One region of the Lysinibacillus sp. RU7 genome, then DNA from elsewhere that is predicted to be linked to it. Evidence: riboswitches for the same ligand, from Rfam matches in the RefSeq annotation. Region 1 holds a riboswitch; the other holds the start of a gene.
What was found. Region 1 has a riboswitch for preQ1 ahead of AC3II9_RS02770 (QueT transporter family protein). Riboswitches for the same ligand answer to the same signal wherever they lie in the genome.

Region 1 (16,099 bases):
TGCGCTCATATTGATGCGCAGCACGTGTCGTAACAGGAATGACGAAGGCGTCACCCGATAATTGAAGTAAAGCTTGCTCAGTTTCATGTGAAATAAAAGATAATGCTTCGCCGTCTACATATTCTACACAAATTAATTCACTTAACGGACGATTGACGGTGCGTTTTGAGAAAATAAATGTCCGATCTAAATCGGTCGTTAAAATACGCATTATTTCATCTCCTTTATCAAACCACAGCATGCATAACTCATATCGGGATACGGCTCAACCGGTACACCCCGTTCTTGTGCGAGTAAATAAATATGTGCTAAATGCTGTTCAAACGCTGGATTCACAAGAATCTTCCACGGTACCCGCCTCAATAATACCCGCGTCGTTTCGCCAATACCGGGTTTAATATGGTTGATATTTTTTATAGTAAAGCGTTGCTGGATTGTCTGTACAGATTGCATACCTTGCCAATTCGGTGGCTGTACCGGCACCTGTAATTCCTCTTTAATTGCCTTTTCGACTATGTCAAACTGTGCTACAACTGCATCGATAAAGTGAACCGATACATCCACTTGTGCGAGTTCACCGTAGTATTTTGCCCCATGAAAATCGCCCTCTTTTAAGTACCGCTTATTTAAGACGGTACGACTGACAAGCCCTGAAACCGTTGAATTTAAACAAGCAGAAGGAATGAAGAAATCTTCACGTGTGCCATAAATAGGAGCACAATAGGCTGGATCTGCTAAAACGGCTAATGTAGCATCAATTGCCTTATTATACGTCTCATTAAACGTTTGACAAGCGGCTGTTAATTCTTGTGTAATCGCCCCTTTACCTGTCCAACCATCAATAAATTGGATATGACTTTCCGGGTGATGATTAACGATATAAAGTAGCGCTGTTTCATCAACCCCTCGTTCACGAATAATTGAGATTGAGTAATGAGGCACCGAAATATGATACTTATATGCATAATAACGTTTGAGTAAAATACCAATCGGTGTACCAGCACGTGCTAAGCTAACAAGAACTAACTGTTCAAGTGGTTTCTTTTCAAGAATTTTTTCTGCTACTACGCCGACAGCCGTTGCAATGGCTAGAGCATATTGCGCTAATGTTTGATAAAACAGCGCCATATACTGTTCATTTGGTTGCACTTCTACAGGTAACATTTCAGCGTAATTAGTACCTTGTTGAATACGACGTTCTCGTTCTTCTGTACTGTGCTCCATCTCAATATGACTTAAATCCCGAAGTAAAAATGTAATATCCTCTTCGCTGTAGCTTGATGGCATATTCGGTGGCGGTATATGTTCTGTTAACTTAACGACTGTTATTTTTTCTACTCCAATAGTACTTAAACATGCGAGTAGCTCGTTTAACCCTTTTTCACTCGCTAAACGTTCTAAAATAATCACCACTTCTTGGTATCGCCCATTCGGAATGTTATATAAATAATTTTTTACCCCTGCATTTTCCGGACTTTCAAAGTGAAATTTATTATAAATTAGCGTATCCTGATGCGCATAAATGGGGCTACGTGTCGTCGATTGGAAGTAGACGTCTTCTCCAAGTGCAGCAGCAATCTGCATCGGTACATACATACATTCTCCTGTACCAATCACTAAAAGCGGGCCAGGCTGCCGCATAGATTTTAGCGACTTACTAAATGTCTGTAATTCTTGCTGTACTACATGCTCCTCTTGCTTCGTCACGCTAAACCGCCCTGTGCCGACATAATAGGGCGCTGTGCAAATACTCCCATTTTCACTAATGGAATAATACGGGCGAACAGATGGGAGGGCTGCATCGATATGCTCAATCTTCACTGGTTGAGGCTGTCGCTGAAATAGCGGCTCCGGATCTACTACCGCGCCTTCAACAGCCATTTCTCCCGTCATGAGTGACACAACATTAATTTTTACCCCTAGACGTTGTGCCTGCTCTGTATAAGCGGCACGTTGCTCGTCATTGCGCCAATCCAAAATCGACACAACTGTAAACTGTTGCAAGTGTGGATACGTCTGTTTTAATTGTTCAATGATATTTACATTGGTTTTCCCTGTAGAAATTTCATCATCTACTAAAATAATATTTTCATACGCTAACAATAGTTGCTCATTTTCTGTATACATCCGGTGACTTGTCGCATGGGAATGTTCTTCTTCAAATCGAATAATCGGCTCCATCCCACAAATATCTTCTCGCGTCGTATGGATATACGCTGCTTTTTCATCGCATGCATAAAAGAAGGCATGTCCTAATGCGGTCGCTGTTTCCGCAAAGCCGATAATCAACTGTTTTTCAGGTAGAATAATAGGTTGTTCCCCTATTTGTGCTACAATCTCTAATCCTGTACACGTTTTAATCGCTTGTACGACCTGCTCTGTTAGCGGATGCTTTTGTTGCCATAGGACTTCCGCAACACGCATTGCGAGTAGAGCACCTGTCAGAAGAGGGATTTGTGGTGGCACCGCTATATGTTTCCCTAATACTTTACTCACAAATAAAAAAGGACGTTTTTTATTAATACGTGCGGCCACATCAAACAGATTGGCACGGTCAAATTGATATGGATTTTCTTGAATGGATGTGTTCACATAAAGCTTGTCCAAAACAGCATACATCTTTAACCTCTCCCTTACAGTAAATCGTCGAACTGACATTGCGGATGAAATACACCATATACTTCGGCTCGAAGCAGTACTTTTCGTGCCCACTCATAATGCGGCTTCATTTCATTCATTTTATTGGCATACTCACTTTTCTGTACACCGACTGTCCCACGCTCGTGTTCCATAATGGAGAGCGCATCTAAATATTCTTCATGCGTCACGACATGGAGCGCGTTGACAATATTAATATGCGTCGGATGAATCACCGTTTTCCCAATCAACCCATTTAACCGATCGAGCTGTACTTCCTTGATGAGCCCTTCTGTAGCCGATACGGTCTGTTTTGCCACCACACTGCCTGTCTGCCCATTGTGTTCCATCGTTGCATCAAAGTATTCCCATACGCTACCCGACATGACAAACGGATAATCACTACGACCAAACACATTAAAAATATCAGCCAAACAATCTCGTACAACAACAATGTCATACAAGCTTGTCTGCTGTGTCCGACGAATCCCGTAAAGCCCTGAAAAATCGGTTGTACCAATTCGAATATTTAAAATCGCCTCATAATGATGCATTAATTTCTGCCGAATCATTATCAAATTATGTGCCCGTTGTTCCTTATATAAAATATCGCCCGTCTCTAAAATCGGCATCCCGTAAAGGGTATAACCTTTTTTTCGCTGTGCTTGTAATACCGTTAAATACTCGTCCGCGTTGTCCAACGAAAACTTCGGAAAGACATAGCCCGTTAACAGGTGTTGTAAAGCACCCAGCATTGCGGTTAATTGTGCTAATTGTGCGGGATGACGTACACGAATAAATAACAATGGGAGCTCTTCCTGCTTCATGTCTCCATACTGTAGCGCAATCGCAAGCACCTCTAGGGTCTCATACACATTTTGTAGTGCGCTTGCCACTTGTAAATCCCCAACTGCATCTTCCAAATCCACTACAACAGACGTGACGTTCGGAAACTTTTTGCTCATTAAATCTTGTGCTATATGTGGTTTTGTCGCAGGCATATAAAGCGTCGCACCTAAGCAATAGGCCAGATGCTCCTTACTGCTCTCTTTTGAAAAGACAGTCGGTCGCTTATAAAAAAACGTTGCTAATGCTTCGTCACGTAGATTCATAAAAAAACGCATAAAACCCTCCATTGAAAAGAAAAAGCTGCTCCTCTTGTGGAACAGCTCCCCTCTCTTGATCGATTAAAGTGGTAATGACTAGAAAAACATCGCTCAAGCAAGATGATTGCCTCATCTTTGCAAAACGCTTACCGATTCATCAAAAATCGGTTATACCGATAAGCCATACGTTCGTACTAATGCCGCTAACCCGCCTTGATAGCCTGAACCGACCGCATTAAATTTCCAGTCTTGGTTGTGACGGTATAGTTCACAGAAAACTACGGCTGTCTCAATGGAGAAATCTTCCCCTAAATCAAAACGCAGTACTTCATTATTCGTATCTTCATTAATTAAGCGCACGAACGCATTGGAAACTTGCCCAAAGTTTTGACGGCGTGCTTCTGCCTCATGAATCGTCACTGTAATCGCGATACGATCCACGGAAGCTGGCACTTTGGATAAGTCCACTTTCAGTTGCTCGTCGTCCCCATCGCCCTCACCTGTCCGATTGTCGCCTGTATGGATAACAGAGCCGTCCGTGCTTTGTAAGTTATTATAAAAAATGAAGTCTAACTCATTACGGCATTTACCGTCAGCGCCTAAAATGAAAGCACATGCATCTAAATCAAAGTCCTGGCCACCATCGAAGTTCTTCACATCCCAGCCTAAACCAATGATAATTCGCTGTAGTGAAGGGTCACTTTTTGTTAAATCAATCCGTTGACCTTTGCTTAACTGAATCGCCATAAAACCTCTCCTTTATCCAACTTGTAGACCGAAATCTTTACATAAAGCGGCTAGGCCCCCTTGATAACCTGAACCAATCGCAGAGAACTTCCACTCGCCGTTATGACGATACAATTCCCCTACTACAAGTGCTGTTTCAATGGAGAAATCTTCCCCTAAGTCATAACGAATTAATTCCTCACCTGTCGCATCATTCACAATGCGAATAAATGCATTGGATACCATACCAAAATTTTGGTTACGGCTCTCTGCTTCGTGGATCGTTACAGTAAATGTGATTTTTTGTATAGTAGCTGGTACATCTGTTAATGTCACATATACGACTTCATCATCCCCATCACCTTTACCTGTTAAGTTGTCACCTGAATGGACAACAGAACCCGCACCACCTGTTGTATTATTATAGAAAACGAAATCACTCGGGTCCTTTACTTTCCCCGTTTCATCTAATAAGAAAATCGATGAATCTAAGTCAAAATCGTTCCCTCCGTCGTATTTATTTGTATCCCAGCCTAAACCAATCATCACTTTTTTAATACCAGGGTTTGTTTTTGTTAAATCAACCTTTTGACCTTTTGCTAATGAAACAACCATTTTCAATTTCCCCCTTTAATGTTATGTAAAGCGCGCACAAACATCGCCTAATTTTAAATCTTGTGTCCCTGTACCAATTGCACCAAACTTCCATTCCCCATTGTGACGATAAATTTCGCCGGTAATGAGTGCCGTTTGATTTTGATAATCTTCTGATAAATTATAACGAATTAATTCACTATTATTTGATGGATCGATGACACGAATGTAAGCATTGCGAATCATACCGAAGTGTTGTTTACGACCTTGTGCATCATAAATGTTAACGACAAACACGAGTTTATTAAACTGCGCCGGTACAGCATTTAAGCTCACAATGATGGATTCATCATCCCCATCGCCTTGACCTGTTAAATTATCACCTGAATGGACAACAGAGCTACATACACTCGTTGTTCTACCAAAATAGATGACATTCTCTTGGCTCACTAGTTTGTCATTTTGTAACATCAGAACGGATGCATCACAGTCAATATTCGGTTGTGAACTTCCACCGCCGCCAAATAGACCGCCTAAAAAGCCACCACCACCGCTACGTTGTTCTACAGGGTCCCAGCCAAGGCCGATAATTACTTTATTTAACCCTGCATTTCCTTTGGTTAAATCGACGCGCTGTCCCTTTTGGAGATTGACTACCAATTAAACACACTCCTTTTCTATTCGAATTATCTAACAATTTAAATATTAACATCTCAAAAATTTTTTTCCAATTAATGCGCCCACTTAAAAATCTCTTCGCTTAATACGATTGAAAATATTTTTTAATGACATGCGCTTATTTTTCGTTGATTGTGTTGTTTCGACAAATACATCGTCTAATGTTAAATGAAACTCAATTTTTTCAAGACGGTGTGTCATGACAATTGGCTCTGCTAAAAATAATTCAATATTATTCCCGCCACCTGGAGAGAAAATGAACACATCAAACCCTAAAAATGCAAGAAACACTAAAAACAATGCATCGGTACGTTGCATCTTGGCATCTTCTTCTATAAAGAGAATATACTTCGGATTTTCATAGCTATAGTCAAACTGACGATACAGCTTCAGTATTTCAGTCGGGATTTTGAAAAGCTGCCCCATGATGAATCCTTTATAATCGACATCTGTTTCGTGTGGCAGACGTTGAATGATTTGCATGTCTATTAAACGGATTAATGTTTTAGCGATATTTCGCTGATTAGGGATGGGTAAATCTTTATACGGCCAGTTCACCATTTGAATCATTTTTTCGGCATCAAGTTCACCGTTTATACTCGCATCTTGCACATAAAACTGCATATTTGCTCGCTGTGGTTCGATGAGTGGAAACGTATGCTCCACATACGATAGCGCGCTTGCTTTTAATCGTTTTAGTTGATTTGCATATTCCCGCATATCCGCGGATACACCATCGATTTTCCCAAAAAGGACCGGTAAATATACATATTGTTCATCTGCATCGAACCCTTCGCGATGTTCAAGCTTTGCCTCACTTAAAATGAACATTTCATCGTACGTTGTATTTAACAAAATAGCCCTTGGTTCATGCTCCATGTATTTCCACGGATAATTAATTTTCGACGATTCATAGAAGTTTTGTTTTATATTTTCATACGTTCGGGCAGTGACTGTTTGTACTTGTAATGGTTTTTCATATGGAAACTCAAATAAGTCGCATGTTGCAGCAAGCTTTGTGACCGGTAGACCGTGTAGCCCATACTTGGCCATTGGGTCTTCCCCAGTAGGCTCAAAGATAACAATGTCGCAACCAAATAAGTACAAGAAATACATAAAGTATGCTTCACTTTCTGTCATTGGGCCATACCATAAAATTTTCGGCATCTGCACTTCATAACGTGTCTCCTCTAGCCAAAGCGGGAAGTAATGCTTAGACCACTTCACGAAATCTAACACAATTCGCTGTAAGTTCGGATGTGCTAAATGAGGATACTTGTGATCGATTAACTCTAACCATGCTTTAAAAGCTTGCATCATTTGGTCTTTATAATCCGTCTGTATTAACGGAAGCAATTGCTTTGCGACAAAAAACGCCAACATGCGGTTGAGCGATAACGGAGCTTGCTTATGTATTTGCAAAATATTAATAATTTCTGTTCTTGTTTGTGCATCTATTGTTTTTGGCAACCCGTCAAATAGTCGTGTCCAGCCAATCGGCAATGCTTGTAAGTTATATAAATATTCCTTCATCGTATGTTCATCATCAAAAACACCGAGCATTGTTTGGGCGATACGCGTATATCGAATACTTTCCCCTCTTTTTTCATACATAGGTCTTACTTGTAGCGGCTGCGTAATGACGCTTTCCCATTGTTGCTCTAAAGCATCGGTCAAATCTAGTGGTTGCAATACAATCACTATGCTCACCCCTTCATTTAACAAATAGTTCCTTAAATTATACGTTATTTCACATCTTAAGAATATGAATTACTCTTTTTTTAAAAATAGCGCATGATTTGGGCTTTAACCCTTGTCCTGAAAGAGATAACGCTTTCATTGTGACATTTTCTTTAATTTTTAGAATAAATGAAATATTAATAACATTTCGTCTGTATTTTATGATAGAATTAGTCAATGTTTTTCAATAACGGAGGTTACATATAATATGGAAGAAGTTGCTCAACCAAAAACCGTGGCGGTCGAGAACGTATTAATCGCACATCATTTTTTAAAAGATGTCGTCGTTCATACGCCACTTCAAAAAAATGATTATTTATCGGAAAAGTACGGCGCAACAATTTATTTCAAACGAGAAGACTTGCAACACGTGCGCTCATTTAAGCTACGTGGCGCTTACTATAAAATTAAAAAGATCGAAGCAGAGGCACGCGAAAAAGGCGTTGTTTGTGCCAGTGCAGGCAATCATGCACAAGGTGTAGCTTATGCATGTGCACACTTAAAAATTCACGCAAAAATTTTCATGCCAAAAACAACACCGAAACAAAAAATCGGACAAGTGCGCATGTTTGGTCGCGAATTCGTGGAAATCATTTTATCAGGTGATACATTTGATGATTCAGCAGCAAGTGCACTTGAATATTGTGAAGAACACGATATGATTTTTATTCACCCATTTGACGATATGGATGTCATGGCGGGTCAAGGTTCCGTAGCGGTAGAAGTGATGAATGATATCGAGGAGCCAATCGATTTCATTTTCGGTAGTGTTGGCGGTGGTGGTTTAATGTCTGGTGTATCCGCCTACGTAAAAAATCTATCTCCACATACAAAAGTCATTGGGGTAGAACCTGCTGGCGCTGGTAGTATGAAAGCGGCTATGGAACAAGGTGGTCCTGTGACACTGGATTGGATTGATAAGTTCGTGGATGGTGCTGCCGTACAATGTGTCGGCCAAGAAACATACAATGTATGTCAGCGTTATTTAGATGATATGGTGCTTGTACCAGAAGGAAAAGTATGTACAACAATTTTAGATTTATATAATAAACATGCGATTATTGCAGAGCCTGCTGGGGCATTACCGGTCGCTGCACTGGATTTCTATGCAGATCAAATTCGTGGAAAATCGGTCGTTGTCATTATCTCAGGTGGGAATAACGATATCGGTCGTATGCAAGAAATTAAAGAAAAATCGTTATTATATGAAGGGTTACTGTACTATTTTATCGTCAACTTCCCACAACGTGCGGGAGCACTTCGCCAATTCTTAACGGAAGTACTTGGCCCAACGGATGATATTACGCATTTCGAGTACACAAAAAAGAACAATAAAGAAAGCGGTCCTGCATTAGTCGGTATCGAAGTACTCGACCGCGCAGATTACCCTGAGCTACTCCAACGCATGAAAGCAAACGGATTTGAATATAAAGAAGTAAACAAAGACAGTACACTATTTGGGCTGTTAGTGTAAATACCACGTAGAAACCCGCGCATTTGAGTAATGCGCGGGTTTTTATCAGCGTTTTTTCCTGAGTTATCAGCGATTTCTGTGATATATCAGCGAATTCACTTCACTTATCGGCGATTTTTCAAAAATATCAGCGATTCGATAACGACGCCCTTCCAATGATAGCTTTACTATTTGAGAAAATAACGGCATATTCTATTGGTAAGGACTCCCCCGATTAACTGGTGAAGGGCTGACACGTGCGTTTTACTTGATCGATTGGGTTTCTAAATCCTTCTACCTTTCCATCTTGCTTTATTCTAATAAACTGGTGCTTTTCTTCATCGAAATGAATTTCGACTATAATATTTTTAATTTCAATGATTAACATAAACTGCTTACATACAAAAACGGTATCAACCTGATAAGAAAAACCATTGAGATCGAATGAGTAATCGTGGAATAATGCATATTCATATCTTGCCAACGCAAATCTACATACTGTTCTCCCGCATACCTAGCTTCTATTTTAAGCAACTCATCTTCTAATTCCGAAAATCCTCTTCTCATCGCACATTGCAGTTTCCTCAATTTTTCTGACACACTTCTATTGAAGATAATCATCCATCCCCCTCCTTACTTTGGAGTATAGAAAAGGCGGGATTCTTTTTCCAATGAAAATAACAAAATTCACCAAACTCGTAATTTGGTGAATTTTATTTCCTGGGTAATAGATTAAAACACGACAAAAAAAGACAATGCCACCAAGGCAGCATTGCCTCCCAATATTAACCTAATAATGCACGGTCTGAGTTCATTTTCTCGCCACGAATACGTTCGAACTCTGCCATTAAATCTGGAATCGTTAAATCTGGTTTACGATCCGCACCGACCTGTAAAATAATTTGCCCTTTATCCATCATAATGAGGCGATTGCCAAGGTCCAGTGCCTGTTGCATATTGTGTGTAACCATCAATGTTGTTAAATTATCAGCTTCTACAAGTTCCTTCGTTAAACGTGTAATCAAATCTGCGCGAGACGGATCAAGTGCTGCGGTATGCTCGTCTAGCAATAAAATAGATGGTTTCGTAAATGTCGCCATCAACAGTGATAACGCTTGTCGCTCACCACCTGAAAGTAAACCGACTTTTGCAGATAACCGATTCTCCAAATTTAGCCCTAAACGCTCAAGTGATGTTTTAAAGTAATCGCGTCGCTTCTTATCGACACCAAAACGGAGGGTACGCTTTGCATTGCGCGAATAAGCAATCGCTAAATTTTCTTCAATCGTCATCGATGGTGCTGTACCGGCCATCGGATCTTGGAATACGCGACCGATAAAATGTGAGCGTTTATATTCTGGTAAGCGCGTCACATCATTGCCATTAATCGATACGGTACCAATGTCCGGCGTCAATGCACCGGAAATCATATTCATCATCGTTGATTTCCCTGCACCATTACTCCCGATAATCGTCACAAAATCACCAGGTGCTAAATGCAAATTAATGTGATCTAAAGCCACCTTTTCATCTGGTGTACCTTCATTGAAAATTTTGTTAATACCATCTAATTTAAGCAAGTGGCTCCCCTCCTTGCTCTACTGTTCGTACTGAAGATTTACGCTCTGCAATACGTCTTGCTTTTCGTTTTTTCTCTTTTTGCTTATCGATAATTTGTGGAATGACTAACGCTAAAATAACAATTGCAGCTGTAATTAGCTTCATATCCCCTGTATCTAAAAATTCCACACGAAGAGCAAACGCATAAATGATACGGTAAATAATGGCCCCTATGACAACCGCAAACGTAGTACGTACAATTGTCTTTGTACCGAAAATAGCTTCCCCAATAATGACAGAAGCAAGACCAATTACAATCATTCCGACACCCATTTGAACGTCAGAAAACTTCGAGTATTGCGCGATTAATGCACCTGCAAAAGCGACCATCGCATTCGATAAACCAAGGCCCAGAATAATAAGTGAATCTGTATTTGCCGAAAAACTACGAATCATACGTTTGTTATCACCCGTAGCACGAATAGCTAAACCGACCTCTGTTTTTAAGAACCAATCAGCGATTAATTTGATTGCTATTGTAATAATTAATACGACTAAAATGGTCCCATATGTTGATGGAAGTGACGTAAGCCCCATCCCGCCCAACATATCGTTAATAGCGTCATCAATTCCTAATCCAGCCCAAAAGCTTTGGAACTGTGTAAAGAGCGTATCGGTTGTTAATAAAGGAACATTGGAAATACCTGTCGCGCTTTCCTTTGTTGTACCCATAATTCGAAGATTAATGGAATATAGGGCAATCATCATTAAAATCCCTGAAAGCAGTGGATTTATTTTTCCTTTTGTGTGTAAAAGTCCTGTCATACATCCTGCAATAAATCCAGCTACTATCGCGACTAATGTAGCTATGATAGGGTTGTAGCCCAGCACGATCATTGCCGCTGCTGTTGCCGCCCCTGTAACAAAGCTTCCATCAACCGTTAAATCCGGAAAATCTAACACTCGGAATGTTAAGTACACCCCGAGTGCCATAATTGCATAGATGATTCCTTGCTCAACAGAACCGAATAGAGCTGTAAACATATTGAATCATCTCCTAAGTTATTTATTCGATTACTTCTGCATTCCAAGTATCTTTAATTTTAAGGCCTAAATTGTCTGCAGTTGCTTTATTGATTGCAAGCTTTAAGTTACCTGGATATGTCGCTGGAATCTCGCCAGCTGATTTACCATCTTTTAAAATTTCAGCAGCCTTTTGTCCCGCCTCATAACCGATATCGTAATATTCAAACCCGTAAGCTGCTAATCCGCCACGTGCTACAGAGTCTAGCTCGCCAACGATTAACGGTAATTGATTTGTATTAGCTACATCGATAACTGATTCAAGTGCGTTTACAACCGTGTTATCTGTAATAATGTATAAAGAATCTACTTTACCAAGTAATGATTCTGTCGCTTGCTTTACTTCAGTTGAAGCCGATACTGCTGCTTCAACAAGCGTTAACCCTTGTGCTTCCAATGCAGCTTTTACTTGCTCCACTTGTGCAACAGAGTTTTGCTCACCTGTGTTATATACTGTCCCAACCTTTTTCGCACCTAGCTCCTCTTTTAGGAACTTCACTGTATTAGCGATTGTATCTGGGTGTAAGTCGACAGTACCTGTCACATTGCCACCTGGTGCTTCCATAGAAGCGATTAACTCTGCCCCCACTGCATCTGTTACAGATGTGAAGACAATTGGAATATCAGCTGTTGCTGATTTTGCTGCTTGCGCTGAAGGTGTTGAGTTCGCAAAAATTAAATCTACTCCGTCCCCTACTAACTTTTGTGCAATTGTTACAGTCTGGCTTGTATCACCACTTGCTGAATTGTATTGATACTCTACATCTAGCCCAGCATCTTCAAGTGCTTTTTGGAACCCTTCATATGCCGCATCTAATGATGGATGCTCAACAATTTGTGTCACACCGATTACGTATGTTTCTTCCGGTGCCGCATCACCACCTGATGAACCTGTTGATGCATCCGACGAGCTTGTGTCGTCACTGTTACATGCCGCAAGCATTAATGCTAACGCTGCTGACGATAAAAATGAAAACTTTTTCAAAGTAATAGCCATTTCTGTTATCCCCCTAGAACTATTTATCTATTTGCACTTTGCCGATTCAACTTAGCAAAGTATGAATGTACCGCTATCTTACACTCATATTATCTGACAGTCAATAACATTATGAATTTTCTAAATAATAGAAATCTACTTTCGGATATTTTTACGCTTTAAAGCGCTAAATTGATGAGTTATTTATCATGTAAATATCAAAAATACTTCTAGCAATTTTCTAATAATTAATTGTTGTTATCTAGTATTTAAGTCTAGTTCGATGGGGAAGGCAGACTTAAAAAAGAGACTTTCTTTTACGTGCGGAAAGGGTTCTATTGTTGTGGAATGTACATTTTCTAAATCCCTTTAGAATGAATGCTATTTTCAGTTACATCACGCCCTCCCTTTTAAGAGAATGATTTTATTCACACATGGCGTATAGCATGATCAGCACAAACGCCTAATGAATCATACATCTCAAATATTCTTTACTATTTATCTATTCCGATTTATAAGATATTTGACGATAGCCATCTATTATACTAAAATATTACTTCGTGCTAAGTCGCCGTGGTTCGAAACCATCCCACGTAAAAAAACTAGGAGGAATATAAATATGAAGGTTAAATTTATGGCAACGACAGGGATTATTGCAGCGCTTTATATTGCTGTGACAATGCTCGTTGCACCGTTTGGATTTACAGAAGTGCAGTTCCGTATTTCTGAAATATTCAATCATTTAGTAGCATTTAATCCTCGTTTTTCAATCGGGATTATACTAGGAGTATTTATTTCTAACATGTTTTCACCATTAGGATTGTATGACCTTATTTTCGGTGTTGCACACTCCATCATTACGATTTCAATTTTTGTATTGATTTGTAAATTTGTGAAAAATATTATAGTACGTTTAGTATTAAATACGCTCCTATTTACATTTACAATGTTTATTATTGCCTTCGAATTAAATCTCGCACTAGAGCTACCTTTCTTCTGGACATGGTTAACCGTAGCTGCGGGTGAATTTGTCGTATTGGCAGTAGGTGCACCGATTATGTACCTATTAAATAAGCGTTTAAATTTCAAAAATTTAATTTAAAATTTTTCAATCGAGCGGTGACTGTGCCGCTCGATTTTTTTGTGGATAGCATTCTTGCATATTATTATTTTCTGAAAATATTGACTTATTATTATTTTCCCCGTACAATGACAGTAGTTATATTGTTCGGGTTGGTTGAAGATTATGGGTAGCTGTAATCGCCATACGAGCAGAGTGAAGAATAGCTGAGCAAATTGATGAATAAGAAGAGTAGCAAGCAGCAAAATGTTTAGAGAGCACGTGGTTGGTGGGAACGTGTCATTTTCACTTGTGAATGGGCCTTATGAGAGTCGCTAGCATAAGTTGGCGAACGGGATATCTCACGTTAAGAGATTCGAGATGGGAGCTTTTTAGCTTCAACTTGAGGTGGCAACGCGGTTTATATCGTCCTCTACAAAAAGTATTTATGCTTTTTGTAGAGGACTTTTTTATTTTACAAGAGTGGAGTGAGGATGTTGATTAAACACACATTACGTACGACGATTAAAAGAGTAAATGGCGATTGTTTAACACCTGTATTAATTTTCAATCGCCTACAAGGGACACGAAAATTTTTATTGGAAAGTTCAGCGAAGCACGAAACGACAGGACGCTATTCATTTATCGGGGCGAACCCACGCAAAACATACACAGGATCAAATACAACATTAACAGAAAATTCGCATCTAACAGGACAGTCTTACAGCTACGAAGGGGATTTAGTGCGTTCATTAAAGCAGGTCATGCCACGTGTTTCGAATCACACAGAATATCCATTCACAGGCGGGGCAATCGGTTATATTCGCTTCAACCGTGAACAAAGCACGATTCCAGCTGTCAATTTCCATGTATATGACACCATTGTAATTTTTGATCATGTAACAGATGAATTCACAATCGTCCATACAAACATCGATGCAGAAATAAAAGAGCCCAATATCGACGACATCATTGACCAAATTTTAAACGGAACAGCAATCTCGCAAACTGAATTTTCAATGGGTGAATTCACAGAACAAACGACACTAGCCCAATTTGAAGCACAAGTAAAAAAGGCACAAGACGTGATGGTAGAAGGAGAAGCAACGGAAATCGTCCTGTCACGAAAACTGCAAGCGGAGTTCTCAGGGGATGCATTTTCCCTCTATCGTGATTTACGTGTGAAACTGCCTTCCCCTTATTTATACTATATCGAATTTGATGACCATACAGTGATTGGTGCGTCGCCAGAAAGTATTGTGACGGTATATGACGGAAAATTAAAAACAACAACCGCAACAGATATTGAAGCCATTTCTGTAAAAGAATCACTTCAATATGATGGGCATACAGCTTCCGGTATCCTCTCCCCTACTTTGCACGCGATTGATGCATTAACGCATTTATTACCTGCAGATAGTGTAACAGGAAAATCAAAAAAGGTAGCCCTACAAGCGATTCAAGAAATCGAGCCTGAACAGCGCGCGCTTTATGGTGGGGCAATCGGTTATATCGGCTTTAACGGTCAAATTGACTTTGCCTTAGCCTCTCGTACAATGCTTTTACAACACGAGCAAGCAACAACAGAAATCGGTGCGACGGTTACAGCAAATAGTAATCCGCAAGAGCTATATCAACAAACACAGGCACTTTTGCAAGTGAAGAAAGGATGAATACGATGACTTTACAAGTCTACACAACGCGTGTCACAAGCGGTGAAAACTTACTATTAGGTGAAATGGTGCAAGCCGCGCAACTTGTTTTCAATGAAGAAACGCCAAAAGAACAGATCGCAAACTTTCTTCTCGCATTACGTGCAAAAGGTGAAACAGCCCATGAAATAGCTGGCCTTGCTTCTGTGATGCGGTCGCATGCTGTGCAAGTAGATGTACCTGAAGGCATTTACATCGATAACTGTGGTACAGGTGGCGATGGGTTACAAAGCTTTAATATCTCCACAACCGCTGCATTCGTCCTAGCTGGTGGTGGACTGCTTGTCGCAAAACATGGGAACCGAAAAGTTTCAAGCTTATCTGGCAGCTCAGATGTATTAGAAGCACTTGGAATCGGGCTTTTATCCAATCTTGAACAAACAACCGAATTATTAACACAAGAAGGAATTGCCTTTTTACATGCACCGAATATGCATCCAAAGCTAGGGCGTATCGGTGAAGTACGACGCGCAATTGGCAAGCCGACGATTTTTAATATGGTTGGTCCGCTTACAAATCCCGTCCCATTACAAACACAATTTGTCGGCATTAACCGCCCTGAATTTACAACAGATTATGCACAAGTACTGCATATGCTTGGTCGCAAGCGGGCAATGGTTGTATCGGGGGCTCGCGGGATGGATGAGGCCTCACTCGAAGGGGAAAATACATTTGTCTTACTCGATCACGGCGATATTTTACCGTTTAAACTCCGCGCTGAGGATGTTGGGTTAACACCGCAGCCACTTGAAGCAATTCGCGGCGGAAATGCAG
Region 2 (16,099 bases), on a different contig from region 1:
CCTGCCAATGCTAATTAATTGTTGCTTCGTTTCTTCATCCAGATCAAACTGTGTCGCACTATAGTTTTCAACTGGAATAAAGATAATATTTTTTTCATGCTTTCGTGAAATATAGCGTTTATCATGTGCATCTTTCATCGTCGCAAAAAGTCCTTCAAATAATTGAATCGCGTTGTCAATTGTTTGTGGTGGCATTTCTTCGCTATTATGGCTTAACTTCATGCCAAGTACAGGGCGCTCTTTATGGCCATTATCATAAATCCACATTGGAAAATTACTTAGTACTCCTCCATCTACAATGACCGAATCCCCCTTGCCATTTTTTAAATACACAGGCTCAAAGAAAAAAGGAATGCCACAGCTCATACGTAACGCACGAGAAATAGGGAATTTCTTACTATCAATACCGTATTTCTTTAAGTCATCTGGCAACACAATCATACGTCCATTTGTTAAATCAGAAGCTACAAGCTTTAAAGCACCACGTTGTAAATCTCCAAATGTATACACACCTTTTGTCGCCAGTTTTTGATAAAACCACTTTTCTAATGTCTTGCCGCGATACAGCCCTAATCGCCTATATAAGTTAATCCACTTAAAAAAAGGAATGTTGAAAAATAATTTAGGTGGATCAAGTAATGTACTTACATCTAGTTCATCTAGAATCGCTTCAATTTCTTTTACACTAAAACCAGCTGCAATGAAGCTCGCTAAAATCGCACCTGCACTTGTACCTGCCACTCGCTGAAATTGTATACCATGCTCTTCTAACACTTGAAGAGCCCCTACATAAGCAAACCCTTTAATACCGCCTCCGGAGAACACACCATCAACAATCATTTACGTCTCCCTCTCCGTTCTTTTTTCTAGTATAAGAACGCTACATGCTATATGTTCCACCTATTGTGTTATGAGAGTCGTTACGTTGCTGATTAAATGCTTTCTATACTGAACAAAACACCTACCATCTGGGGCTAAATAGAAAAAACAGCTTACAAAGTTTGCAAGCTGTTTCACTTTATTTCTTATTACTCAATGCCTTGTGTCCATTCTTTCACTTTTTCTGCATTGGCATCGATCCAATCTTTTGCTGCTTCTTCAGGATTCTTACCACCGTTAATGGCTAACATGACTTCTTCAATATCTTCAGCCGTCCAGTTAAACGCATCTAACACTTTATATGCCTCAGGTGCATCTTCCTCTAAGCCTTGACGTACAAATGTATTGATTGTTTCTTCTCCACCGAATACGCCTTGTGGATCTTCTAAATATTTCAGGTCGTATGAAGCGAATTTCCAGTGTGGAGACCAGCCTGTTACAATAATTTCCTCTTCATTTGCAATCGCTTGATCGAGTGCCACTGTCATGGCACCCGATGAAGAAGGTAGAAGCTCCCAATTTGCAAGGTTCGGATAGTTTCCAATCGCTGCCTCTGTTGCACTCATGACACCCGCACCTGCTTCAATTCCTGTAATCGTTGAACCAGCCTCAGTCGTTAAATCTTCAATGGAGTTGACATCCATATAGCTTGGCACAACTAATCCAATTTTTGCGCCTGTTAAGTTTTCACCTAAGTGCACTAAATTTTCTCCATATTTATCTAATTGAGCCGCATGTGTTGCCGGTAACCAACCAGCTACCATTGCATCGGCCTCTCCTTTTGAAACAGCTTCCCACATAATGGCATTATCTAATGGTGTTAGTGTTACATCATACCCAATATTTTCAAGCACTTGCCCAATCACATGCGTTGACGCAATTTCTGTATCCCATTCTACATACGCTAAATTAACTTCTCCAAGCTTTTCCTCTGTTGTTGCTTCATCTTCTGCACATGCTCCAAGTACCATGCTTACCCCTAAAGCTGCTACTGCAAATGGTAATTTCTTTTTCATTTTTCTAATCCCCTTTAAAACGATTTTTTCTTGTTAAAACTTTGTGTTAGTCGGTCTGCAATAATCGCAAAAATAACTAAGCTTAATCCTGCGACAAATCCATTCCCGACCTGTGCTCGTTGAAGTGCTGATAACACTTCACGCCCAAGCCCCGGCGCACCAATCATAGAAGCAATAACAACCATTGATAGAGACAGTAATACCGTCTGGTTAATCCCTGCCATAATAGTAGACTTCGCTAGAGGGAGCTCTACTTTGAAAAGCTTCTGCTTCCCTGTACTACCATAAGAATCTGCTGCTTCAACAAGCTCTTTTGGTACTTGACGAATCCCTAAATTCGTAAAACGTACAGTTGGTGGTAAAGCAAAAATAACCGATGCAAACACACCCGGTACAACGCCGATTCCAAAAAACGCAACTGCCGGAATTAAATACACAAATCCTGGCATTGTTTGCATAAAATCAAGAATTGGCTTAATGATGCCTTCAGCCACTTTACTTTTAGACATAAGTATCCCAATTGGAACACCTAGAATAATGGCGATAATACTCGCAAATAAAACGAGCGTAATCGTATTCATCAATTGATTCCATAAATCTTGGTTATAAATAAATAGCAAACCAATGACAGAAAATAACGGCAAACCGAAAAGTTTACGTGTTGCAATATAAGCTAATAATGCAATGAGTAATATAAATAAAATCGGTGGGATAGCAGTAAGTAAGCCTGTAAGTCCTTCCATTAAAAATGTGCCACTAGATTGAAGAGACTTAAAGAAACTTGCAAATGTGTCCGTTAACACGTCCATCATTGTTTCTACTGTATCTGCTACTGGGATTGCTGGAATTTGATTAAGCATTAGACGTCACCTCCTCACTTGATGAAGCAAGTGATTCGATAATAACGCCTCGAATTAAAACCCCTCGTAACTTTCCTTGATCGACAACCGCGATTGGTGTAGGACTGTCGGAAATAATCGGCAGCACTTCTTGAATTAACGTTGTTGGCTCCACACAAGGCATATCCTCTTTTACAAAAGGTAGAACCGATTTCTCCCCTTTTTTCGCAGCCTCAAGTGCATCACTTGCGGTAATATACCCTTTGAATTGACGTTTCTTGTCGACTGCAATTAGCACACTAATCTCCTCTTCACGCATACGTTGAAGCGCTACTTTAGGTCCATCACTTTCAATATTCACGGTCATTGGACGCACCATAACACTTTCAACTGTTAATACTTTCGAACGGTCAACATCCTCTAAGAATGTACGAACATAGTTATTGGCAGGGTTTGTTAAAATTTCTTCCCCTGTCCCTATTTGCATGATTTTCCCGTCTTTCATAATGGCAATACGGTCACCAATACGAAGTGCTTCGTTTAAATCATGTGTAATAAATATAATCGTTTTCTGTACTCTTGCTTGAAGCTCTAATAATTCGTCTTGCATATCTTTTCGAATTAACGGATCGAGGGCAGAAAAAGCTTCATCCATTAATAAAATCTCTGGATCATTCGCAAGTGCTCGCGCTAGTCCTACACGTTGCTGCATTCCACCAGACAATTGACTTGGGTATTGGTCTTTAAACGCTAATAACCCCGCATTTTGTAAAGCTTTTTCTGCTTTCAATCTTCTTTCTTCCTTAGCCAATCCACGTACTTCTAACCCATACTCTGTGTTTTCAAGAATCGTACGGTGCGGAAATAACCCGAAATTTTGGAATACCATACTCATCTTTTCACGGCGTACCGCTTGTAATTGCTTTTTATTCATTGTCGAAATATTCTCGTTATCTATGAAAATATCACCACTTGTCGGTTCTATTAAACGGTTTAATAAACGAATTAACGTCGATTTCCCACTACCAGACAACCCCATGATGACAAAAATTTCACCTTCATTAACAGTAAAGTTTGCATCATAAACACCAACTGTAGCACCTGTTTTTTCGAGTATTTCTGTTTTACCCTTTCCTTGCTCTACAAGTTTAAGAGCTTGAGAAGTATGCTTCCCAAAGATTTTGGTGACATGCTCAACTCGAATTTTTCCCATTTTTTCACTTCCAATTTCTATAAAAATTCTCTATAAGTACTCCGACTCATAGTAACAACTTAATGTTAACGTAAAGTTGTTACTTATGTCAATATAACTTTCTTACATAAAAACTAACTTAATCGATGAAAAGGTTTTCATAATCAAGCAAAATACGGACCTATCAACATTTCAATTTTTTAGATAAAAAAGTGATGAGCATGTAACAGAACTGTAATGATTTCCATATTTAGGTCCATCACCAAAAGTCGAGGTTAATATTTATATATTGTGCATTTTAATGTTCCAGCATAATGACTAACTTTAAAAATCAGCCTCCATGTTGCAAGCTTACCTTCTCATTTGCTTGCATTTTCACTAAAATAAATGTCTTTTAACGGTTCACTGTAGGATTTTGCCTGGATACGGCAAGGTTTTGATCGCTCCGGATGGTTTTGACCGGATGCAGCAACTTTTTGCTCGGATAACTTAGCTTTTTGACCGTTCAGCGCGGGCTTTTGCTCGGATACGGTAGTGTTTTGCTCGCACAGGTTTATTTTGACCGGATGCAGCGACTTTTTGCTCGGATACCGCAGCTTTTTGACCGTTCAATGTCGACAGTTTTAAGATGATTTATATATATAAAACTACAACTACAATCCCCCTCTCTGTTCCGTGTACTAAACATAATTTATTTACAAAACATCAACCCTAAGTTACGGTAATGACTCATTTTAAAAATCTATAAAATATTACATAATATTCTAATTATTTCACTTTTTCTTTCCCTTACCTCAACTGACCCTTTCACTTTCTATAAAACTGACTATTTCAAAAAGTTCAGATAATTTTATAATAAGCTCATACTAACATTAAGGAGTGTTACAAAAATGTCTATTTTAACAGGGTCAGAGGTTGTAAAACGTGGGATGGCATTAATGCAAAAAGGCGGTGTCATTATGGATGTCGTGAATGCAGAGCAAGCTAAAATTGCTGAAGCAGCTGGTGCGGTAGCCGTTATGGCATTGGAGCGTGTGCCTTCTGATATACGCGCGGCTGGTGGGGTTGCACGTATGGCAGATCCACGCATTGTAGAGGAAGTGATGAGCGCTGTGTCCATTCCGGTTATGGCAAAAGCACGTATCGGTCATATTGTAGAAGCACGTGTATTAGAGGCAATGGGTGTGGATTATATTGATGAAAGTGAAGTATTGACACCAGCCGATGAGGAATTCCATTTACTAAAAAGTCAATACACAGTGCCATTTGTGTGTGGTTGCCGTGATTTAGGCGAAGCAGCACGACGCATCGGAGAAGGAGCGGCAATGCTTCGAACAAAAGGAGAGCCAGGTACAGGTAATATCGTGGAGGCAGTTCGACATTTACGTAAAGTAAATGCACAAGTACGTGCTGTCGTTGCGATGAATGAGGACGAATTAATGACAGAAGCGAAAAATCTAGGTGCTCCATTTGAAGTACTACTGGCTATTAAACAAGCAGGTCGCTTACCGGTCGTGAACTTTGCAGCAGGTGGGGTTGCGACGCCAGCCGATGCCGCGCTTATGATGGAACTAGGAGCAGATGGTGTGTTTGTCGGCTCAGGTATTTTCAAAGCAGAAAATCCTGAAAAATTCGCTCGTGCCATTGTCCAAGCAACAACACACTACCAAGATTACAAGCTAATTGCAGAAGTTTCAAAGGAAATTGGCGTACCAATGAAAGGGATTGAAATCCGCCAGTTAGCACAAAGCGAGCGTATGCAGGAGCGTGGCTGGTAATGAAAATCGGCGTACTTGCTTTACAAGGTGCCGTGACAGAGCATATAAAAGCAATTGAAGCTTGCGGTAGTGAGGCTGTACCGATTAAAACAGCCGCGCAATTACAGGACATCGATGGACTGTTATTGCCAGGTGGCGAAAGTACAGCGATGCGCCGCTTAATTGACTATGCGAATATGCTCCCTGCACTTCAACACTTTGCCAAAAACAAGCCTGTATTTGGCACATGTGCTGGACTTATTCTACTCGCTTCTTCTGTAGAAGGTGAAGAAGCACACATTGGGCAGATGCGCATCACGGCTCGTCGCAACGCATTCGGTCGTCAAATTGATAGCTTTGAGACACCTATAGCAATTCAAGGGGTAAGCGACCATTTCCCTGCTGTCTTTATTCGCGCACCTAAAATTGCTGCTGTCGAAGAACAGGTGGAAGTGCTTGCTGTATTAGACGGTGATATCGTCTGCGCTCGTGACCGTCACCTCCTCGCTTGTTCGTTCCATCCCGAACTAACAAACGACCTTTCGTTAATGAACTATTTTATTAATATGTGTAAGTAAAAACTTTATAAGCTACCAATGATAAAACCCGTATTTTGATGAAAGTAATCTCAAAATACGGGTTTGTGCATGTGATGGAATATAGTTAACATATTTATACGAAACAATGGACTTCATCTTTTGATTAGTTTGTACATGATGGTTTGCATCAAACTTTGAGGTAACAACTTTGCAAATAATAGCAATAGTTTATATCTAATATTCGGAACGATCATGCTCTTTTTAGCATGTATTCCTTTAAATATAGCAATGGCTATACTTTCAGCAGGAACCCCCATTATATTGACCAAGTTATTAAGGCCTGTCATCGAATTTGTATGTGCAAACGCTGTTTTTGTCGGACCAGGACACACTGCCGTCACAATAATATCTCCCTGTTTGTTTAACTCTGTATGTAAAGCTTGAGAAAAATTCAATACAAACGCTTTTGTTCCACTATAAATCGCCATTTGTGGTGTTGGAATTGGACCAGAAATAGAAGATATATTCACTATTCGACCATACTGTTGTTTGATCATTTCCTGTACAAAGTAGTATGTCATTTCCGTCAAAGCTGCAATATTTAACTGAATCATATGTTGTTGTTTTTCAATCGGTAGCTCTTGAAAAGGACCTTCTAAACCAATGCCCACATTATTTACAAGAATATCAACCGTTCGATGAGTAGAACAAATAAAATCATAGATTTTCTTAGCTGCCCCCGGTTCCGATAAATCTTGAGAAATTGTAGTGACCGTAGTATATGCTTTGAGTTGATTATACACATTCGCTAACTTTTCTTCATTTCGGGCTACAAGGATCAGGGAATATTTATTCATTGCAAATTGTTTTGCTATTTCAAATCCAATCCCCTCACTCGCACCTGTAATTAAAACTGTTCTATTTTCCAAATTACTAGCCCTCCTAAAAATCATTAAAGCTCCATTACTATGATACATTTACTTTAATAAATTGACTTAATTTTCTGATATATAAATCTATGAGAAGATATCTATTGTGTCTATTTCTCAATACTACTTCGTTTTTTATTTATAATTGCGGGTATGAATAAATATAAAGCGTATGCAAATGACATCCACGCCGTAAATGCGATGACTTGGGCATGATCTAATTTAGGGAAAAAGAAACGATGGTTTGATAAAGAAAATGTATCCAGTGCTAAGCCTATAATTGTTCCAACTATACCAAATTTTAAAGAGGCATTGTTAGACTGATCAAAAAATAAATAGAAATGTGTAGTTCCCCATAACAAAAACCCTGTTCCAACTAGTAAAAAGAACATGCTCATTACATAGTTCTCCGTTCCAGGGCCATACAGTACTTTATCTCCAAAAAGAACGAAAAACATAGTGGCAAAAGCCCACACGAATAAACCTGCGAATATCGGGAGTACATATCCTTTCACTATTTTCCCTCCTCCTCAATTAACTGACTTAAACGATGAAATAACTTTTCAACATCTTTATATATGTTTTCTACAGGGAAATCCTTTTGCACTAATGCTTGTAATGCCAATCCATCCACAAGAGCATTCAATAAAATTCCCCATGTTTCCAAGGTGATCCCCTGTATAGGTGAATTTGCCCATAATTTAGATATATTTTCACTCATCGCTTTATTTTCTAATAGCATCATTTCCGCTAATGAATCTCTTATTTTCTCATTATGAAAACTTGAAACAATTAAGGTCAAAAATAGTTTGTGATAAAAAGAATCATGCGAGCAACGACTTTGCGCTGATTGTATCGCTTGACTTAAAATAGATTGATTTTGTTGTTGTGAAATTTCAGTCCAAGATTTTTCACAAATATCCTGGACTACATCTAATAATAGCTGCTCCTTCGTTTTAAAATGGTAATAAATCGTTCCTTGTGTTACGCCAGCTACTTCTGCAACAGCTCTCAACGTAAATTTCTCTATCCCCTTTTCCACTAAACATGCTTTCGCAAAATGAATTAACTCACCTTTACTGATCACATTTGGTTTTGCCATCTTCCTCCTCCTTTTTAGTTATTCAACTAACTAACTTAATACCAGTGTATAGCATAATCCATTTATTAGCAATTTTAAAGTTATGCCTTTATTGTGAACGCAACGAATCTTAATATTCTTATTTAGTCCCTACTCGAAAACAAGCGTATTCGAATTCACGAATACGCTTGTAAAACAATACACTAGTTCAACAGAGCCACCATCAAAGCTTATGGCTTTTAAATTCCATTTGATATTTTGCTCAGCTGATATGGAGTAATCACTATTTTTATTTAATAGCCCTAAAGAGTATTTTTATTGAATTGGAATCCAAATTTCAGAATATAAGTTTGGATCATGTGGATCTGCCTCCGTATACACCTCTAACTCTGCCGCTCCTGTAGGCTTATACGGGTTGGATGGAAACCACTCGGAATAAATTTGCTTCCATGTATTTTGCATCACATCTGGCATTGGCCCGTGTACTTCAAAAACCACCCATTTCGCGGCGGGTATTTCCATTGTGAAAAGATTTTCAGGTGCAGTCCCTACATAATCAGTTGCAATCCAATAATCCATCAAACTATTTTCCTTATGATGTTTATCTGCTAGACAAACACCTAGTATCCCTTTGATGTCTCCATTGTTTAATTTGATCAATGTTTCATCCATGCCTTTTTTATTCATTTCATCCCAGAATAAAGGAATTTCACGTGTATTCTCTCCGTTTTTACAATTGTATGTCCTTTTTACACCAACTACTTGAAACTTTTCTTTTTCTACAACTTTATACTTCATTGGTTCTGCTCCCTTCAAGCTCACCTGAATAACGAGGCGATTGTATGATTGTAATGGTTTTTGCATTTTTCTGGCTTCACTTGGCGTTACATTATGTTGCTTTCGGAATGCCTTCGTAAATGCTTCAGGAGAGTCATAGCCATATTTGTAGGCGAGATCGATTACTTTTATGCCTGTATTCATAATTTCTTGCGCAGCTAACGTTAACCTTCTCCGTCTAATGTAATCCGTAATAGACATCTCGGTTAAAATATAGAAGACGCGCTGAAAATGAAACACAGAGGAGTTTGCTTCTTGTGCTATCCGCTCCAATGTTACGTCATCTAGTAAATGTTCTTCTATAAAATAAATTGCTTTTTGAATCGACTCAATCCAACTCAATGTCCTCACTCCCTTACTTATAAGCTTATATAATCTCTCGTTATTCATCCTGTCATTTTAAGCTATCTTTGGACAGGTATGTTTTACAATCGCCTTGTTACAGTGTGCTGATATTCACCAATGAATGCTGTTAAGAGCCTCATCAAATCGTTTCCTTATGCATATGTGCCTTCACTTCATACCATGGAACGGAATACCCTTTCCCTTTTGAGCAGAAAATGCTAGAGGATGTGTATTCCGGGTCGGCATCTTTGTTATAGCCGATACGCTCCATCACTTCCGCTGTATTGTGACATACATCGTAACCCGCAAATGTGAGAGAAATAGCCCCCTTGCCATTTGTATAGGCGAGAAAAGTAGTAGGATAATTCATAAAGGTTGCAACAGGTACTTGCCCTGTGAGAATGGCATCCGTTTCCGTTATAATCGGTGCATCAAATGTACCAAATGCTTGCTGAATATCGGTCATCATACGCCCAATATGCTCGCTAGCTGCTTTTAATTTAAACGCATAGTACGGCTCCAGTAGCACGTTTTCCGCCTGCTCTAACCCTTGACGAAGCGCTCGATATGTTGCCTCGCGGAAATCACCGCCATCTGTATGCTTGTTATGTGCAGCCCCTGTCAGTAATGTCACATGGACATCCGTTACAGCAGAGCCTGTCAGCAAACCGTGATGTGCTCGCTCCAATACATGCTGCTCAATTAAACGCTGGTGTCCTATCGTTAAATCATCCACATGACATGCATTGGAGAACGTAATCCCCGCGCCTCGCTCATTTGGCTCAAGCTGTAAGTGTACCTCGGCATAATGTTTCAGTGGCTCGAAATGACCGTACCCTGTCACCGTCGTACGAATTGTCTCTTCATATAAAATTTCAGGGTCTTCAAATTGAACTGATAGCTGAAAACGACTATATAACAGCTCCTTCAGCACCTCTAACTGAATAACGCCCATCATATGTACATAAATCGTTTGAAACGTTTCTTGCCACTGGACCTTTAATGTAGGCTCCTCTGCTTCCACTAACCGAAATAACCGCAATACCTCTTTAATATGCTCGGTGCCATTATAAACAACCTTGGCTTGCATCGTTGGAACAAGCGTATAAGGCTTCCCCTTGTCAAATGTTGCCCCAATGTAATCGCCAATTTGCGGAACAGAAAGCCCTTTAACTGCAAAAATTTCACCAGCTATTACACGCTGGACAGCTTGATAACTATTGCCATTATAAAGACGAATTTCTGTCACCTTTTCTCGTGATTCACCAAATGCTAAATCCGTTCGTACTGTTAACTCTCCCTGTAACGCCTTACAAAAGGTTACACGCTGCTCTCCTTCATGACGAATTTTCATGACCTCTGCTTGAAACGGTAACGCTACATCATAATTCGTGACCGTAGTGTTGTGTAGCACATCCAGAAATGCTTGAATGCCGTGTCCCTTTAAAGCTGCACCACTCATTGCAAGAAATACTTCCTCTTGCTGTATGAACTGACGTAAGCTTGCGAACACCGCCTCCTCCGATAATGAATCCTCCATAAATTGTGCCAATAACGCTTCGTCTCGCTCTGCTACGAATTCTGCCGCCTCTTCATACAGCACAATATGAGGCGAAAATTGCTGCTTCAGCTCTTGCATGACACGTAAAACATCTGCCCCTTCCCGGTCCATCTTATTAATAAATACATACGTCGGCACATGATGTGTACGTAGCAATTGCCACACGGTTTCTGTATGTCCTTGAATGCCTTCCACCGCACTCACAATTAGTACTGCATAATCCATCGCTCGTATCGCTCGCTCCATCTCCGCCGAAAAATCGACGTGACCTGGCGTATCAATTAATGTATATGTATCCCCTTCGATTTGAAAATGTCCATGCTCAGCAAAAATAGTAATTCCACGTGCGCGCTCTAACGTATGATAATCTAAAAATGCTGCTTGATGGTCTACTCGCCCCACTGCCATGATACTCTTTGTATGAAATAGCAATTGCTCGGAAAAGGTTGTCTTCCCCGCGTCCACATGTGCTAGCACACCAATCGTTTTAAACAAAAAAATCACTCCTTTTGCTGTATTGTAGCATGTTTTTTACATGCTAAGATGATGGATTCTTCAAAGCAAAGTCGAACTAAATAGTGTAAAACAGCTTTTAATAAACAAAACAGGAGCCACCCCATTTATGGATAGCTCCTAAATTTTTCGTCTGATGAACGATCACCCTACGATGCCATTTTTTCAATTATTTTGTAGTCTTTTGTTTTTTCATAATGAACATGGTTTCTATCACAAAATGCCATTAAATCATGAAATACACTTTCTGGTTTAAACAATGTTACACGAATAGGAAATCCGCTCTGTACCTTAATAATAGCTATTTTTGATTGCCAATTTGCTCGTTTGAAAATAATCTTTTTAATATGTGATTGTTGCACTTGTTTTTTGTAAATAAGCATACCTAAAAAGTGAATGGTGTACACGATATAATTTTCATTAATCATCAATGTGTATTTAATAAATGCTGTTAAAAAAATCAATGCGAAGATGGTTACACTACTCCACTTTATCCAAGTATGATCCCAAGAAGTAATACTTGCAGCTAACGATAAAAATGCCATTGGTAAAATAATTTGACGTTGTGTAGTTGCTTTGTATTTCAATGTTTATCACCCCTTCCTTTATTATTATACAAATATTCTACAAAACCTTTTATCTATAAAAAAAGAGAACTGGCAACCGCCAATTCCCTTCTATCCTTACTCTACAATTAATTGCTTTTTCTTTATTACTATTACTTGATTTAGTACGATGGCGCCAAGCGTTTGAATGACTGTTTTCACAATCACTTGCCCTACAATCGCTGCCGGAACAGCCTCCCACGGTAAAAAGTTAGCACCTAGCGGACTTAAGCCAACGATCACAAACACAACCGAATCAAGGAATCCACCAACAATCCCGCTATAGAACACACGCCACGCCATTGGTAGCTTTAAACGTGAATAAATTTCTGTATCCGCTGTTTCAGCAATGACAAACGAAATGGCCGACGCTGCAACAATCATCAATGTATCACCTAATAAAAAGGACACAACTGCTGAGATGACAAGCGCTAGACAAATAAAGGCATATGTTTTAGCTCTGCCGTATTTATTTTGAACTAAATCTCGGAAAATAAAAGTTGCCCCTACAAAAAGCGTGCCCATTGGGACAATAAACATGCCGAATTGCAACGGTGCAAACTTTGCCGTTACTACGTTCGCAATGACAATGGATAATAAATAAAATAAGATTCGCATTTCTCTATATTCATTCCTTTACAATCTAGTTATTCTGTTCTGCTTCTTTCCAATTTAAATACGTAGTAAGCCCTCTGTTTCGTAGCTTACATGCCGGACATTCCCCGCAACCATCTGCTTGGATGCCGTTATAGCACGTTAACGTTTTAGTACGAACAAATTGTAGTGCGCCCAACTCATCTGCAAGTGCCCATGTTTGCGCCTTATCTAACCACATCAGCGGTGTCTCAATGACAAATGTAGCGTCCATCGATAAATTTAATGTGACATTCAATGATTTGATAAACACATCGCGGCAATCCGGATAACCACTAAAATCTGTTTCGCATACACCTGTGACGATATACTTCGCTCCCACTTGGCTCGCTAACACCCCTGCAAAAGAGAGAAAAAGAAGATTGCGTCCTGGTACAAAAGAAGATGGTAGCTCTCCCTCTTCCCCTTCCTCCACTTCGATTTCCTGTCGTGTTAATGCACTCGGCGCAAGCTGATTAAGGAGCGACATATCCAGTATGTGATGTTTCACGCCTAGTTCCTGTGCGATTTCTTTTGCACATTCGATTTCAAGTGCATGTCGTTGCCCATAATCAAATGTTACCGCCTCTACCTGTGCAAAGCGCTCCATTGCCCAAAATAGACAAGTCGTACTATCTTGCCCACCGCTAAACACAACAACTGCTTTTTCCTGTTTCATATTAAAAACTCCCTTATAAACGAAAAGACAGCATCCTAAGAAAATGCTGTCTCTTCTTAGTTTTTTTAACGAGGGGGGGCTAAAAACCTCTTCTATTTCATTATCGATTATCGATTTTTTCTGGATTTAAATCGTGGTTCATTAAACGATAGTGCGCCATTTCCTCATATTTCGTACCCGGTCTACCGTAGTTACACCAAGGGTCGATCGAAATGCCTCCGCGCGGTGTGAATTTCCCCCATACTTCGATATAGCGTGGGTTTAGCAGTTTAATTAAATCATCCATAATGATATTCACACAATCCTCATGGAAATCGCCATGGTTGCGGAAGCTAAATAAATATAATTTTAATGATTTACTTTCCACAATTTTTTGATCTGGAATGTACGAAATGTACATTGTTGCAAAATCAGGCTGACTTGTAATCGGACATAAGCTTGTAAACTCTGGACAATTAAACTTCACAAAATAATCGCGGTTTGAATGTAAATTATCCACCGACTCTAATACTTCTGGGGCATAATCAAATGAATATTTCGTATTTTTATTTCCTAATAGTGTTAAATCTTTTAATCCTTCCTCGTGGCTACGGCCAGACATAAAAAAACCTCCCTGTATATGTTTCCCAAAACACATCACAAGAGAGGCGGCATTCATCCATATAAACTAAAGCGAACAAATAAAAAAGCCACGTCCGATATGGACATGGCGTAATAAGCATGCTTCCATAGTTTTTTATAGAGGGTATCAGCTATGAACCTCTCCCGTTCAAATGTCGGGAATATTCGTTTCTTTTGATATAATACATAAAACAAAGGAATACGTCAAATATATTTTGAGAATTAAAGCTTTATTGTTATCCGATAGAAGACTCCTGCCTCAAGATATTGTCCGTTCATTCTTTATAAAATAAACAACTGCAATATAGTGATTAAAACTGCACTTGCAAGCGGCACTAGCTTCATCGCATTATAGCCAGATGAGGAGGCATGTATTTGCTCTAGTGGATCTTTTGCAGGTGATGCAAGAAACTCAATAAAGCGTTGCCACCGACTCACTTTGAATTGTGCCAATGATTGCGGTACTTCCACTTTATATTCATCCAATCTTTTTCGTAGTGACGGTTCCTTGTCAAATTCATCCTTCAGCATGGAAATCCTCCTTTAGTTCATCTTTTAAAAACTTAATTGCGTTATGCAATCTTGATTTTACCGTACCAATTGGGATTGATAAAATTTGTGCAACTTCTTCTTGCGGTAAATCGTGATAGTACGTTAGTAAAATGACTCCTCGTTGTTTTTCCGGTAACTTTGCGATTGCTTCTTGCACTGCTAACTTTTCATCTGCTGAAAATTGGCTAGTAGCTGCTGGTACTAAAAACGGAAAAAATGTTTGCCACTTTTTTCGTCTATTTAATTTGTTTACAAGTAGCCGGTAAGCAATTTGAAACAAGTAAGACTTTACAGTTCCCTTTTCTACATCATAGCTATGTAATGTTTTTTGCAATCTTTCAAACGTATCATGAACAATATCCATACTAAGCTGTTCTTCTTGGGTGTAACGAAAAAGGAAGCAATAAAGCGTTTCATATAAATTATGATACAGCATATTAAAGGCTTCTATATCACCTTGTTTGTATGCTTCTATCCATTCTTCATTGCTTTTCATCAAGCCCATCCCCCCAATGAGCTTTTATCGACTTTAATGTAACAGAAACGCGCGTCACAAAATACCCAACTATGACAATCACCCATGCCTGAGACTGATTTGTAAAAAATTGCACATATGGATTGTAAATTGTTTGACCAGCTGTAATTAAGAAATTTAATGCTTGCACGCAAATAATTGTATAAATCGCTAAAATAATTGTTAGTGTATCAAACATATTCCAACGTAAGTAAATAGTTGTTTTCTTGTAATTTATTTTTTTATTTTCACGTACTATATATTTCCTATCATAAGGAATCATTATCGCTAATATAAGTATAATCCATATCCCCATAATGATGAGTGAAATTATCCAACCAATATCCAATTGTATCACCTACCTAAAGCTATAAACTTTTCTAGCAATAAACGCCAATAAAATACTAAATACAGTTAAAATGATAAAATATTGATACTCAGGAAGCCATGTTTCATTTACCATATTTAAATGTAATTGCAAACTGTCATTCAGATAAAGCATTGGATTCCAAAGTAAGAAAATATAATAATTTTGTGGATCTTTTCCTGCAAGAGTTAAAAACATCGACGACATTGTAATGGAAAACATAAACAATATCATAATTGGCATTAGCATGCTTTGAGCCACTTTCCCATTTTTAAATAACCCTGCCAGTATAAAGCTAAGAGGGTACAAAGCCAGCAAGACAAAATTACTAATGAACACCATTTTCAGAAAAGATACTAGTGAAACATCTATTAAAAAAGAATAGCAAACAAGTAGCAGTACTAAAAAAACATTTACTAACGTAAAAACACCAGTGCCCATGCCGACATAATACGTGAATGGTGTCACACCTGTTCGCTTCACCCAGTTAAAAGTCTTATTCGCTTTCATATCTGCTAAATAAATCGTAGCACTCGAAAATGCGAATGAGAAAAGTAAAAGCAATATTGAAATCGGGAGGAACTGTCCTTTAATTAAAAAGCTTACTACTTCTTCATTCTCCTTCATTGCTATTTTACTA

Region 2: linked by a shared signal. The riboswitch ahead of queF (preQ(1) synthase) and the one ahead of AC3II9_RS02770 (QueT transporter family protein) in region 1 are both predicted to bind preQ1.

The regions. Positions count from the first base shown of each region.
Region 1 is NZ_JBYQFK010000002.1:246,154-262,252, forward strand. It holds gene AC3II9_RS02710 (HAD family hydrolase) at 1-211, opposite strand, end outside; gene AC3II9_RS02715 (phosphoribosyltransferase) at 211-2,619, opposite strand; gene AC3II9_RS02720 (HpcH/HpaI aldolase/citrate lyase family protein) at 2,634-3,761, opposite strand; gene AC3II9_RS02725 (TerD family protein) at 3,912-4,490, opposite strand; gene AC3II9_RS02730 (TerD family protein) at 4,503-5,084, opposite strand; gene AC3II9_RS02735 (TerD family protein) at 5,106-5,723, opposite strand; gene AC3II9_RS02740 (YceG family protein) at 5,808-7,442, opposite strand; gene ilvA (threonine ammonia-lyase IlvA) at 7,690-8,955, shown strand; gene AC3II9_RS02750 (nuclease-related domain-containing protein) at 9,170-9,418, opposite strand; gene AC3II9_RS02755 (ABC transporter ATP-binding protein) at 9,720-10,514, opposite strand; gene AC3II9_RS02760 (ABC transporter permease) at 10,507-11,538, opposite strand; gene AC3II9_RS02765 (ABC transporter substrate-binding protein) at 11,561-12,574, opposite strand; PreQ1 riboswitch class I at 13,121-13,165, shown strand; gene AC3II9_RS02770 (QueT transporter family protein) at 13,173-13,655, shown strand; T-box leader at 13,844-14,050, shown strand; gene AC3II9_RS02775 (chorismate-binding protein) at 14,108-15,286, shown strand; gene trpD (anthranilate phosphoribosyltransferase) at 15,292-16,099, shown strand, end outside.
Region 2 is NZ_JBYQFK010000021.1:32,731-48,829, reverse strand. It holds gene AC3II9_RS15220 (patatin-like phospholipase family protein) at 1-840, opposite strand, end outside; gene AC3II9_RS15215 (glycine betaine ABC transporter substrate-binding protein) at 1,029-1,895, opposite strand; gene AC3II9_RS15210 (ABC transporter permease) at 1,910-2,755, opposite strand; gene AC3II9_RS15205 (quaternary amine ABC transporter ATP-binding protein) at 2,748-3,947, opposite strand; gene pdxS (pyridoxal 5'-phosphate synthase lyase subunit PdxS) at 4,817-5,704, shown strand; gene pdxT (pyridoxal 5'-phosphate synthase glutaminase subunit PdxT) at 5,704-6,261, shown strand; gene AC3II9_RS15190 (SDR family NAD(P)-dependent oxidoreductase) at 6,375-7,151, opposite strand; gene AC3II9_RS15185 (DUF5367 family protein) at 7,262-7,666, opposite strand; gene AC3II9_RS15180 (TetR/AcrR family transcriptional regulator) at 7,666-8,253, opposite strand; gene AC3II9_RS15175 (AraC family transcriptional regulator) at 8,548-9,411, opposite strand; gene AC3II9_RS15170 (GTP-binding protein) at 9,554-11,470, opposite strand; gene AC3II9_RS15165 (hypothetical protein) at 11,638-12,075, opposite strand; gene AC3II9_RS15160 (VUT family protein) at 12,172-12,711, opposite strand; gene queC (7-cyano-7-deazaguanine synthase QueC) at 12,737-13,450, opposite strand; gene queF (preQ(1) synthase) at 13,506-14,006, opposite strand; PreQ1 riboswitch class I at 14,128-14,174, opposite strand; gene AC3II9_RS15145 (hypothetical protein) at 14,309-14,557, opposite strand; gene AC3II9_RS15140 (RNA polymerase sigma factor) at 14,544-15,083, opposite strand; gene AC3II9_RS15135 (group-specific protein) at 15,061-15,450, opposite strand; gene AC3II9_RS15130 (ABC transporter permease) at 15,451-16,099, opposite strand, start outside.